2 regions of the Paenibacillus sp. B01 genome follow, and region 2 is predicted to be linked to the other one. Evidence: riboswitches for the same ligand, from Rfam matches in the RefSeq annotation. Region 2 holds a riboswitch; the other holds the start of a gene.
The links. A riboswitch is a leader RNA that binds a small molecule or an ion and turns the genes downstream of it on or off. The one in region 2 is predicted to bind cyclic di-AMP.
Positions count from the first base shown of each region.

Region 1 (5,883 bases), 2.1 Mb from region 2:
CGGCGAGCGCCCACTCGGCGACGGCCGTCTCGCTCCAGCCGCCGACGGAGACGAACTCGCTCGCCATCCGGTTGCCGTACGTGATCGTGCCCGTCTTGTCGAGGATGATCGTGTTGATGTCGCCGGCCGCCTCGACCGCCTTGCCCGACATCGCGATGACGTTGAACTGCGTCACGCGGTCCATGCCGGCGATGCCGATCGCCGACAGCAGGCCGCCGATCGTCGTCGGGATGAGGCAGACGAGCAGGGCGATCAGCACCGGCACCTCCAGCTTCACCCCGAGGAAGCCCCCGAGGAACGGCAGGCTCGCCACGACCATCAGGAAAATAAGCGTCAAGCTCGTCAGCACCGTGCTGAGCGCGATCTCGTTCGGCGTCTTCTGCCGCTTCGCTCCCTCGACGAGAGCGATCATGCGGTCAAGGAACGACTCGCCCGGATCGCTCGTCATGCGGACGCGGATCGAGTCGCTGAGCACCTTGGTCCCTCCGGTAACGGAGGAGAAGTCGCCTCCCGCCTCCTTGATGACCGGAGCGGACTCGCCGGTGATCGCGGACTCGTCGACGGACGCGAGTCCCTCGATGACCTCGCCGTCGCCGGGAATCCACTGGCCGGCCTCGACGCGCACGACATCGCCCTTGCGCAGCTCGCTCGCCGGCACCTCCTTGAGGCCCGCCGAGCCGCTCTCGCGGAAGGCGACGACGTCGCGCTTGGAGCGCTTGAGCGAGTCGGCCTGCGCCTTGCCGCGGCCTTCCGCCAGCGCCTCCGCGAAGTTCGCGAACAGCAGCGTCACCAGCAGGATCGCGGCGACGACGACGTTGAACCAGGCCGGCGTGCCGCCCCCGAACGCATCCGGGACGACGGCGAGCAGCAGCGTGACGGCGAAGCCGATCTCGACGACGAACATGACCGGGTTGCGGACCATCACCCGCGGATCCAGCTTCAGGACCGATTCCTTCAGAGCCTGGCGGACGATCGGTCCGCCAAGCGTCGATCTATTTTGGCTCATGGCTAGCTCTCCTCTTTTCTGTCCGTTCGGCTATGGCTTCAGCGTCAGCTGCTCGGCGATCGGCCCCAGCACGAGGCTCGGGAAGTACGTCAGCGCGCCGACGATGAGCACGGTGCCGAGAAAGACGGCGCCGAACGTAGCCGAATCGGTGCGGAACGTGCCGATCGTCTCCGGCACGGCCTTTTTGGCGGCGAGCGAGCCCGCGACCGCAAGCAGCGTGATGATGGAGACGTACCGCCCCAGATACATGACGATGCCGGTGCTGAGGTTCCAGAACGGCGTATTGTCGCCTAGTCCCTCGAAGCCGGAGCCGTTGTTGGCCGCGGACGACGTGAACTCGTAGAGCGCCTGGGTAAGGCCATGGTAGCCCGGGTTCGAGATCGTATCGGGATAAGCATAAAGAGCGGCGGCCGTCGGCAGCAGGATGAGCGCCGGCTGCACGAGCAGCGTCAGCGCGATCAGCTTCATTTCGCGACCCTCCAGCTTCTTGCCGAGAAACTCCGGCGTCCGGCCGACCATCAGGCCGGAGAGGAACACCGCCATCAGCGCGTACAGCAGCACGTTCATGAGGCCGACGCCGGAGCCGCCGAACACGGTGTTCAGCATCATGTTCATGAGCGGCACCATGCCGCCGAGCGGCGTGAACGAGTCGTGCATCGAGTTGACGGCGCCGGTTTCGGAGGCGGTCGTCACGACTGAATAGAGCGCGGATTGCGGCACGCCGAAGCGGGTTTCCTTTCCTTCCATGCTTCCTTGGCCGGAATCATAGCCGAGCGCCGCGATCGCGGGGTTCGCCTCCTGCTCGGCCGTCAGCGAGACGCCCAGCATGACGACGAATAGCAGCGCCATGGAGACGAACAGCACCCGCCCCTGCTTCGGGTTGCCGACGAGCTTGCCGTACGCGAACGGCAGCGCCGTCGGCACGAGCAGCATGAGCAGCATCTGCAGCAGGTTGCTGATCGCGTCGGGGTTTTCGAACGGATGCGCGGAGTTGACGCCCATATGGCCGCCGCCGTTGTTGCCGAGCTCCTTGATGGCGAGCAGCGAGGCGACCGGACCGCGCGCGATCGTCTGCTCCCCGCCCTCCAGCGTCTGCGCGGCGGCAGACGGCTCCAGCGTCTGCGGCACGCCGAGCGCGACGAAGACGAGCGCCAGCACAAAAGCGATCGGCAGCAGCACCCGCGTGATCGAGCGAACGAGATCGACGAAGAAATGGCCCATCGGCTTGCCGGCCAGCCCTCTCATGAACGCCATCGCCGCGCACAGCCCCGTCGCCGGCGAGACGAACATCATGAACACGATCGCGATCATTTGGGACAGATAGGATAAGCCGCTTTCGCCGCTGTAATGCTGCAGGTTCGTATTGGTCATGAAGCTGATCGTCGTGTTGAACGCGAGCCGCGGCTCCATGTTCGCGATCCCGCTCGGATTGAGCGGGAGATAGGCTTGCGTGCGGAAGACGGCGTAGACGAGCAGCAGCATGACTCCGTTGCTGACGATCAGCGCCGCGGCGTAGGCTTTCCAGCTCTGGCTTCCGGGGCGGATGCCCCCGAGGCGGTAGATCAGCCGCTCCGCCGGGCCGAAGACGCGGTCGAGGCCGGTCGGCTCCAGGCTGTAGGCCCGATAGAGATACAGTCCCGCCGGCTTGGCCAGCAGCAGCACGAGCAGCAGCGTGATTGCGATGGATAGTCCTGCCATCATGGGAGGTGGCTCCTTCTTGGGTCAGAATTGGTCGGGGTGAAGCAAGACGTAGACGAGGTAGAGGAACACGGCCGCGACGACAACCCACAGGAGCGCGATCATCGTTCCTCGCGTCCTTCCTGCGCCTGCTTGCCGCACCAGGCGAGCAGGCCGAGCATCGCGGCGGTCAATCCGATCAGCAAGGCGAGCATGCCGATATCCATCATGTGAATGGCTCCTTTTCCTTGTCTTGGCGGGCTTCGTCCTGAATGAGGTAAAAGACGTCCTGCCCGTTTGTATGAATGACATAATCCGCTCCGAGCGACTTGTAGACGCCGCCCGAGCCGCGGCCTTGCGTGACGACGAAGATGCTGCGGCCGGTCCAGCCGCGGAAAATCTGCACATAGCGGCAGCAGAGAGCGAGGCTGCTCTCGAACAGGTAGACGTTGCCGCATCGGCATTCAGGCGCCGGATTGCGGTCCTTTTCGGCCGTATCGATTTGCATGATTCGACCTAAGCCGAGGCGCTCCAGCCGCTGCCTTTCGCGGCGGCTGTTGACGACTGCGGCGCAAGGAATCCGCATGCGCTTCAGCTGCATCAGGAAGCGTTCGCCGGCCGCCGTGGCCGGCGAGACGAGTATCGTTTCGGGATCGAGATCCATGGTGGTTCTCCTTCGGGTGGCGAGGGCGGCGGACGGCTGCGGACCGGGATCCGCTTCGGAAAAAAGCGCGCAAAAAACCACAGAGGCAGCGGCCCCTGTGGTCTTGGTCAGATCACAAGCGTCATCATCCTCTCTCCCGATCGGAGCACGGCGCGCTATGGCGCGCGCCGCCTCCTGCGCTTACGAGGTTAGCTGTCGGATTCGGACGGTGAGAGTCGCCCTACCCGAGGCAGACGGATTCCATGGATCCGCTCCCCCGGGATTCACCCCTGGAGCTGCGGCGGCCGACTCTCACATCGGCGGCCGCAGGCTCCGCTTGGTTCCCCCGTTTTCCATTTCGGAAACTCAGCGTTGTCAAAAGCTGGTCTGGCTAGCTGAGACGAATCTTACACCCGGACTTTTCGGAAAGTAAAGCCGGGCCAGCGGCGAAAATCCGGCCGCGATCGCGCTTGTCGAGCAAGAAAGGCCGATCGATCTCCATTTCTCTCTCTGAATCTCGCTCATTCTCTCGAATTCATCTCGACGCATGCCAAAAACCCGCCTCCATCGCCGATTTCATTCTCGGCAAACGAAGGCGATGGTCGCGCTTACATGAAGCGGGACGGCTGAATTCCGCCTGCGCCGCCTTTTACAGACCGCCCTCTCGTCGCGTAGGATGAGCAGCAAAAAAAAGTGAAGGAGCAATTGCCATGCCCAAATCGGAACACATCCTCGTCTGCCTGTCGTACGGCCCGCACGGAGAGCGCCTCATCCGCCGCGGCGCCGAGCTTGCCGCGGCGGCGGGCAGCCGCTTGGTCGTCCTGAGCGTGGTGTCGGACGTCGAGGCGGCGCCCGGCTCGGCGCAGGAGGAATGGCAGCGCGTCTGGCGCGACGCCGCGGCCGAAGCAGGCGCGGAATTCCGGGCGGTGCCGTCCGCAGGCCGCAAGGCCGTCGACGTCATCGCCCATACGGCGATGATCGAGCGCATGACGCAGATCGTCGTCGGACAGCCCGTGCCGACGCGCTGGGAGGAGCGGTTCCACGCCTCCTTCGTCGACGCGCTGCTGCGCCGGATCGGCCAGACCGATCTGCATGTCGTCGCCGTGCAGCGGCTGGACGAGGAGCTGGAGCGGACCCATGAGCGCGGCGTCCGCGTCGCGGTCGCCGCGCGGGACGGCGGCTACGTCATCCAGAGGACCTTGGACAAGAATGGATGCTCCGGCGTCTTTTTCCGCAGCCGCGATACCGAGTTCGAGCATGGCCTGCTGAAGCTCAAGGACGGCAGCAGCCGCAGCCGCGCCTTCAAGGTGCGTCACGGCGCCGTCGTCGATCCCGAATTCCCGGCCTTCTGGCGGAGCAGAAGCTAGGGCGTGTTTGCATAACCCGAAGCGGGATTGCAAACACGCCCTAAGGAGACGTTTTTACGCGATTTTTATTTGGCAGACCGGGTCGCCGGGCGTAAGATCAGCTTAACGAATCCATCCAGCCCGTGAACTCCAGCTCGTCGTACCGGTAGAACTGATCCAGAATCCGCTCGCGATCGTCGAGGAACAGCCCGCCCGCGACCTCCGACACGAGCTTCGGTATCGCATGGCGCATGCCCGACAGCGCGGAGGCGGATAGGCCGCAGCTGATCATCGCGGAGTAGTTGAACGTGTGGAGGCCGTGCAGCCGCGACGCGCCCTCCTCGTCCCGGCTCGTGAAGGCGAAGCCCGGCGTCAAATACGGATGGGCGTCGAGCACGGGGCTCGCGATGTCCGCCGGCGCCTCGTACCGGTCGCCCCAGCGGGCGATATGGCGCTCGACCAGCCGCAGCTCGGGACGCAGCGCCGGGTCGGTCAGCAGCCCGGTGCTGACGACGAGGAAGTCGAACGCCTCCTCGCCCTGCGGCGTCGTCACGACGGCCCGCTCTCCTTCCGTCCGCACCGCGAGCCAAGGCGCTCCGACGTGGAGCCGGAAGCCCGGCCAGGCGGCCGCCCGCTGGAACGTGTCGTTCGTCGGCGGCTGGTTGTGCTTGAAGAAATGCGCCATGACGGCGTACTTGTCCTCGTCGGACAGCCGCGGGAAATGCTCGATCATGCCCGAGTGCTCCATCTGCCGGATCGGATTGATGCGCGGCAGCTCCGGCCGGCGGACGAATACATGCGCCTCCGCGACGCCCGCGGCCAAGGCGAAGCTGGCGTTGTCGAACGCCGACGCGCCTCCGCCGAGCACGGCGATCCGCTTGCCGCGCAGCGCCTCGAAGTCAATCGCCTCGGACGTATGCGCGTACAGCTCGCGCGGCACATGGCGCGACACGAGCGGCGGCACATGCCACTCCCCGCCGCCCTGGATGCCGGTCGCGAGGATGACCTTGCGGGCGAGCAGCTGCGGAGCCGGCGCGCCGGGGCCTTCGAGATGGAGCCGGTAAAGGCCCTTCTCCAGCGGCTCGACGAGCGTCAGCCGCGTCTCGTTGACGACAGGCAGGTTCAGCACCCGGCGGTACCAGCGCAAGTAGCTCATCCAGTCCCCGCGCGGAATTTTGTCGATCGCCTCCCAGCCCTCCTCGCCTGCCTGC
Region 1 covers NZ_CP045802.1:2,428,087-2,433,969, reverse strand. The annotation lists gene kdpB (potassium-transporting ATPase subunit KdpB) at 1-1,006, opposite strand, end outside; gene kdpA (potassium-transporting ATPase subunit KdpA) at 1,037-2,704, opposite strand; gene GE073_RS26050 (potassium-transporting ATPase subunit F) at 2,729-2,809, opposite strand; gene GE073_RS10385 (hypothetical protein) at 2,910-3,347, opposite strand; cyclic di-AMP (ydaO/yuaA leader) riboswitch at 3,510-3,708, opposite strand; gene GE073_RS10380 (universal stress protein) at 4,037-4,693, shown strand; gene GE073_RS10375 (FAD/NAD(P)-binding protein) at 4,791-5,883, opposite strand, start outside.
Region 1: linked by a shared signal. The riboswitch ahead of GE073_RS10385 (hypothetical protein) and the one ahead of GE073_RS19315 (TrkH family potassium uptake protein) in region 2 are both predicted to bind cyclic di-AMP.

Region 2 (5,883 bases):
TGCCGATGATCCTGTTCTCCAAGGGAACCTGGTTCCGCACGCTTACCGACGAGCTGTTCGACAAGTTCCGCCTGCATCCCGACGTGCGCATGGAGATCGACTCCTTCGAGGCGATCCTGCGCCTGCTGCATACATGCGGAGCGGCTACGCTGCTGCCGCGATCGTACATCCGGCCGCAGATGGCGGAGGACAACGACCTCATGCTCGTGCCGCTGCCGGAGCTGAAAAAGACTCGGCGCACGACCTCGCTCATCCACGGCGATCCGTCGCTGCTCGAGCCTGTCGTCCGCCAATGGATCGCGGAAGCGGCGGCCGGCTACGCGGCGCGTTCGGGCTTGCCGCTGAGCGCCCGCAGCGGCCTGCCGGGCCAGCCGTAGCCGGTTGCCGGCTCGGTCCGTCGCAGCCGGATGCCCTCAGCGCTCGCTGACCATGTTCTCGAAGTCCTCGATCCCCTCGTTCGTGCCGATGACGACCATGACGTCGCGCTCGGCCAGCACCTGCTCGGCCTTGGGCGCGATGATGATGCCTTGCGGCTTGTTGACGGCTACGATGCTGCAGCCGAACCGCTTGCGCGGATCGATGTCGGCGAGCGTCTTGCCCGCCAAGCAGCGCGGCACGGACAGCTCCGCCACGGAGTAATCGGAGCTCAGCTCGATGTAGTCGAGCAGGTTCGGCGAGACGAGCTGATGGGCGACGCGGATGCCCATGTCGCGCTCGGGATAGATGACCCGATCGGCGCCGAGCTTCTCGAGCACGCGCCCGTGCAGCTCGCTGACCGCCTTGACGACGACCTTTTTGACCCCGGCGTCCTTGACGAGGATCGCCGTCATGATGCTGGCCTGGATATCCCCGCCGATGGCGACGATGCAGCAGTCGAAATTGCGGATGCCGAGCGCGCGCAGCGCCTCCTCGTCCGTCGAGTCCGCGCAGGCGGTATGCGTGAGCGTGCCGCTCAGATCGTCGACGAGCTCCTCGCTGCGGTCGATGCCGAGCACCTCATGTCCGAGCTGCACGAGCTCCTTGCCGAGGCTGGATCCGAAACGGCCCAGTCCGATGACGCAGAATTGACTTCCTTTGGCTCCCTTACCCATTGTCTCTCTTTCTTTCCTTTCCTATCCGATGATGATCTTGCCTTCCGGATGCTTGTAATATTCCTTGCTGGCCTTGGGCCGGAGAGCGTACGCCATCGTCAGCGGGCCGAGCCTGCCGGCGAACATGACGAAGCTGATCACGAGCTTGCTGACATCCTGCAGCCCCGGCGTAATGCCGGTGCTCAGCCCGACCGTGCCGAACGCCGACACCGTCTCGAACAGGATGCGCAGGAAGTCGCGGTCCTCGAGCGTGCAAAGCACCATCGTCGAGGCGAGCACGATGGCGATCGACAGCATCGTGATCGTCAGCGCCTTGAGGATGCGCTCCTTGGCGAGCCGGTAGCGGAACAGCACGATGTCCTCCTTGCCCCGGAGCATCGCCCACATCGCCGCCGCGAGCGTCATGAACGTCGTCGTCTTGATGCCGCCGCCGGTCGAGCCGGGCGACGCTCCGATGAACATGAGAAGGATCATGAAGAACAGGCTCGCCTGGGTCAGAGCTCCGATGTCCACCGAGTTCGGTCCGGCGGTTCGCGTCGCGACCGACTGGAACAGCGACGCGAGCAGCTTGCCGCCGAGGTCGAGCGGTCCCATCGTGCCGGCATTCCCGTATTCGAACAGGAAGATGACGGCCGTCCCGAGCGCCACCAGGCCGCCGCTTGTCAGCAGCACGACCTTGGAGTGCAGCGTCAGCCGCCGATGCCTGCGGAAGTCGACCAGATCGGACAGGACGATGAAGCCGAGGCCGCCGAGGATGACGAGCGAGACGGTGACGAGATTGACGAGCGGATCCGCGACATAGGCGGTCATGCTGCTGTAGTTGCCCATGATGTCGAAGCCGGCGTTGTTGAACATGGACACCGCATGGAAGATGCCGTAATAGACGGCCTGCCCGGGCGGCATGTCGGACAGGAAGCGCAGCGCATACAGCAGCGCGCCGCAGCCCTCGATGACGAGCGAGTACAAAAGGACGCGGCGGATCAGCCGTACGATGCCCTCCATCGAGCCTTGGTTCATCGCCTCCTGCAGCAGCAGCCGCTCCTTGAGCGAGATGCGCTTGCGCAGCACGAGCGCGAACAGCGTCGCCATCGTCATGAAGCCGAGGCCGCCGATCTGGATCATCACCAGGATGATGAGCTGGCCCGCCAGCGAATAATGCGTTCCGGTGTCGACGACGACGAGGCCCGTGACGCAAGTGGCGGATGTCGCCGTGAACAGCGCGTCGATCCAGCGCGTCCCCAAGCCGTCCGCGGTCGCGAACGGCTGCATGAGCAGCAGCGAGCCGAGCGCGATGATGAAAGCGAAGCCGGCGATCAGGATCCTCGGCGGGGAAGGGATGAGCAGCTGCCTCAGCTGCAGCCTCCAAGCGGTCATAGGCGGCCATTCTCCTTTTTTTGCACACGACAAATAGGCACCGGAAACACCCGGTGCCCAGCGCCTGTGTGAGTCCTGTCATGGAAGCCTCCGAGGTTAGCTGACGGATTCGGGCGTGACGGCCGCCCTATCCCCCCGGAAAAGTTCCGAGCGGAATTCACCCCTGCGGATCGGCTGTCCGGCTCCACGAGCCGCCGTCCGCGCTGGTTCCCCCGTTCCCGGCGCTTGTCGTCCGGAATTCGGCAGTTTAAAGTTCTATAGGATCGGATTTGATTATATAGGATAAAGGACAGGTTACCAAATGCGTCCGCAGGCGTTGGCGGCCGATTTGCTTCGTTTTTCGAGGCTGGCGGACATTGCGGAGGATGCTAGCCCCTCCGCGCTCGCTCTTTTGCCCGCTGGCTCGTCCGTGCGGCCGGGCGGCATGGATAAAAGGAAAGCCGCTGTGGTAAGGTTAATCCATGGATCCAACCAGGCAGCGCCATCAGCAAGGAGGACTTCGATGAATTCATCCCATCTTGACCAGGCTTTTCGAAGATACGTTTGGTATGGCGCAATCGGAGCCGCTTTATTCCTGCTGCTGCAGGTCATCCCCTCGGCAGCCGGAGTCGGCGCGGAGAGCGAGCCGGTCCACCCGGTCAGCCGCGGGCAGGCGATGGCGGCTGCGGCCGACTTTGCCCAGAAGCAGCTGCGCGCGCTTCCCCAGAACGCCCACGCGGTCCATCAGGCCGACAGGCTGATGGCGGGCTATGTGGCGAAGGAGAAGCTGGGCAAGACGCTGGACAGCAGCGCCGGACTCAAGGTGCCCGTCGATGTCTGGCAGGTGACGCAGAACTTCGACGACGGCCGGCGGCTGCTCGTCGAGATCGGCATGACGAGCGGCAAGCTCGTCGGCTGGAAGCAGGTGCTCGGTCCGACCGGAGGCGACGGAGGAAGCTCCGCGCTGGAGGGCGAGGCGCTGGACCGGACGGTCCAGCGGCAGGCCGACGAGCTCGGACTCGGCCAGCTGCGCCGCTCGGGCCCGGCCAAAGAGGGCTCCGTCCGCTACGAGGCGGCGATCACCGTCGGCGAAGCGAGCCTGATCGTCCTCGCCGCCGGCGAGCGCTTGGAGGGGGAGAACAGGCTGACCCGCTTTCAGCCCGTCTACGAGGTCCCTGCCTCCTACGCCGCCTATACGATGGAGCAGGACCGGCTCGGCGAGCAATTGTCGCTGCTCGGCAATCTGCTGCCGTCCGGTATCATGACGCTGCTGGCCATCGTCTACGCCATCGTCATGAGGCGCTTCACGTCGTTCCGCCGGGGCTGGGCGCTGGCGCTGATCTTCCTCGCCTTCTACACGGTCAACAACTTCAATCTGCTGGACGGCTTGCGGGCGATCTACGGGGGCGAGGTCAACGCGGAGCTCGCGGCGATGGCCCAGCTCGTCTTCATGACGGCGCTCACCTTCGTCATGGCGGTCGGAGCGTACTTCTCGCTCGTCGCCGGAGACGGGCTGTGGAGAGCCCAGGGCCGGCCGCTCTGGACCGCCGGCTCGGAGCCCGGCTTCGGAGCCGAGGCGTGGAGCGCGATGAAGCTCTCCTACGCGCTCGCCTTCCTGCTGCTCGGCCTGCAGACGCTCATCCTCGGCGGCCTCTCGGCCGCCACGGGCGCCTGGGCGACGACGGACGTGACCCAGTCGCCGTACAACATGGCGGCGCTCTGGCTCATGCCGCTGCTCGCTTGGTGCGCCGCCATCCAGGAGGAGGCGGTGTACCGGCTGTTCGGCATCGGCCTGCTGATGAAATGGATCAAAAATCCGTTCCTCGCCTCGCTCATCCCGACGGTGATCTGGGCGCTCGGCCATGTCACCTACCCGATCTATCCGTCGACGACGAGGCTCATCGAGCTGACGATCCTCGGCCTGCTGTTCTCGTACCTGTTCCTGAAATTCGGCTTTTTCACCGCCGTCTTCACCCATGCGGTCATGAACAGCGTGCTCATGTCGATGTCCCTGTTCATGACCGGCCGGACGGCCGAGACGGCCGCCGGCGTCATCTACATCGTCGCGCCGATCGCCGTCGCGTGGCTGATGCGGCGGTACGGCCTGCAAAGGCGCGCGGCCGCCTATCCGCCGCCGGCCTGACGCGGCCGGCGCAGACGAAAAAGACGAAGCGGGAGGAAGTCCGCTTCGTCTTTTTTTGCTGGCCGGCCGCCCTCACCGCTACTCCTCGCGCAGCGCCTCGACGATGCGCTCCGCGAGCTTGTCGCCGATGCCGAGCGGACGGAAGTCCTCGGCCTTCGCCTCGCGGATCTTCTTGAGCGAGCCGAAATGCCGCAGCAGCTGCTTGCGCCGCTTCTCCCCGATGCCGGAAATCGAGTCGAGGCGCGACTCGGTCATCGACTTGCCGCGCTGCTCGCGGTGGAACGAGATCGCGAACCGGTGCACCTCGTCCTGGATGCGCTGCAGCAGGTAGAACTCCTGGCTGTCGCGCGGCAGCGTCACCGGCTCGGGCGGGTCGCCGACCATGAGCTGCGCCGTCTTGTGCTTGGCGTCTTTGACGAGACCGCATACCGGCACCTGCAGCCCGAGTTCGTTCTCGAGGATGTCGTTGGCCGCGCTAATCTGGCCCCGCCCGCCGTCGACGACGATCAGATCCGGCAGCGGCAGCCCTTCCTTGAGCACCCGCTCGTAGCGCCTGCGGATGACCTCGCGCATCGTCTCGTAGTCGTCCGGCCCTTGCACCGTGCGCACCTTGTATTTGCGATACTCCTTCTTGTCCGGCTTGCCGTCGGTGAACACGACCATCGCGGATACCGGGTTCGTGCCCTGGATGTTGGAGTTGTCGAACGCCTCGATGCGGCGGATGTCGGTCATTCCCAAATAGGCCGCGAGGCCCGCCTGAGCCTTGACGCTGCGCTCCTCGTCGCGCTCGATCAGCTTGAACTTCTCGTCGAGCGTCACCTTGGCGTTGCCCTCGGCCATCGCTACGACCTCGCGCTTGCGGCCGCGCTGCGGCAAATGCACCTTCACCTTGAGCCAGCTCTGGAGCGAGGCCCTCACCTCGTCGGCGGCCGAGCCCGGGGCCGGGTCCGCGCCGTCGGATTCCGGCTCCGGCTCCGCGAGGCCGTCCGCTTCTGCCGCCGAGTCCGGGGCAGAAGCGGACGCAGCGAGACTTTCCCCGGCGTCCGCCTCGCCTTCCTTGACGGCCGCGGAGGCGCCTGGCAGCGGCAGCAGGATTTCTTTGGGCAACGCCGGGTTGTCGCTGTAATATTGGGTCACGAACGTCATGAAGTCGTCATACGCCTCGCCGTAATACGGGAACGACGTCGTGCGCCGCTCGATCAGCTTGCCGCCGCGCATGTAGAGGATCTGCACGCACATCCAGCCCTTGTCGGTCGCATAGCCGAACACGTCGCGGTCGAGCGCGTCGGACAGCGT
Region 2 covers NZ_CP045802.1:4,518,685-4,524,567, forward strand. The annotation lists gene GE073_RS19305 (LysR family transcriptional regulator) at 1-377, shown strand, start outside; gene GE073_RS19310 (potassium channel family protein) at 414-1,091, opposite strand; gene GE073_RS19315 (TrkH family potassium uptake protein) at 1,113-2,465, opposite strand; cyclic di-AMP (ydaO/yuaA leader) riboswitch at 2,536-2,720, opposite strand; gene GE073_RS19320 (CPBP family intramembrane glutamic endopeptidase) at 2,968-4,587, shown strand; gene uvrC (excinuclease ABC subunit UvrC) at 4,666-5,883, opposite strand, start outside.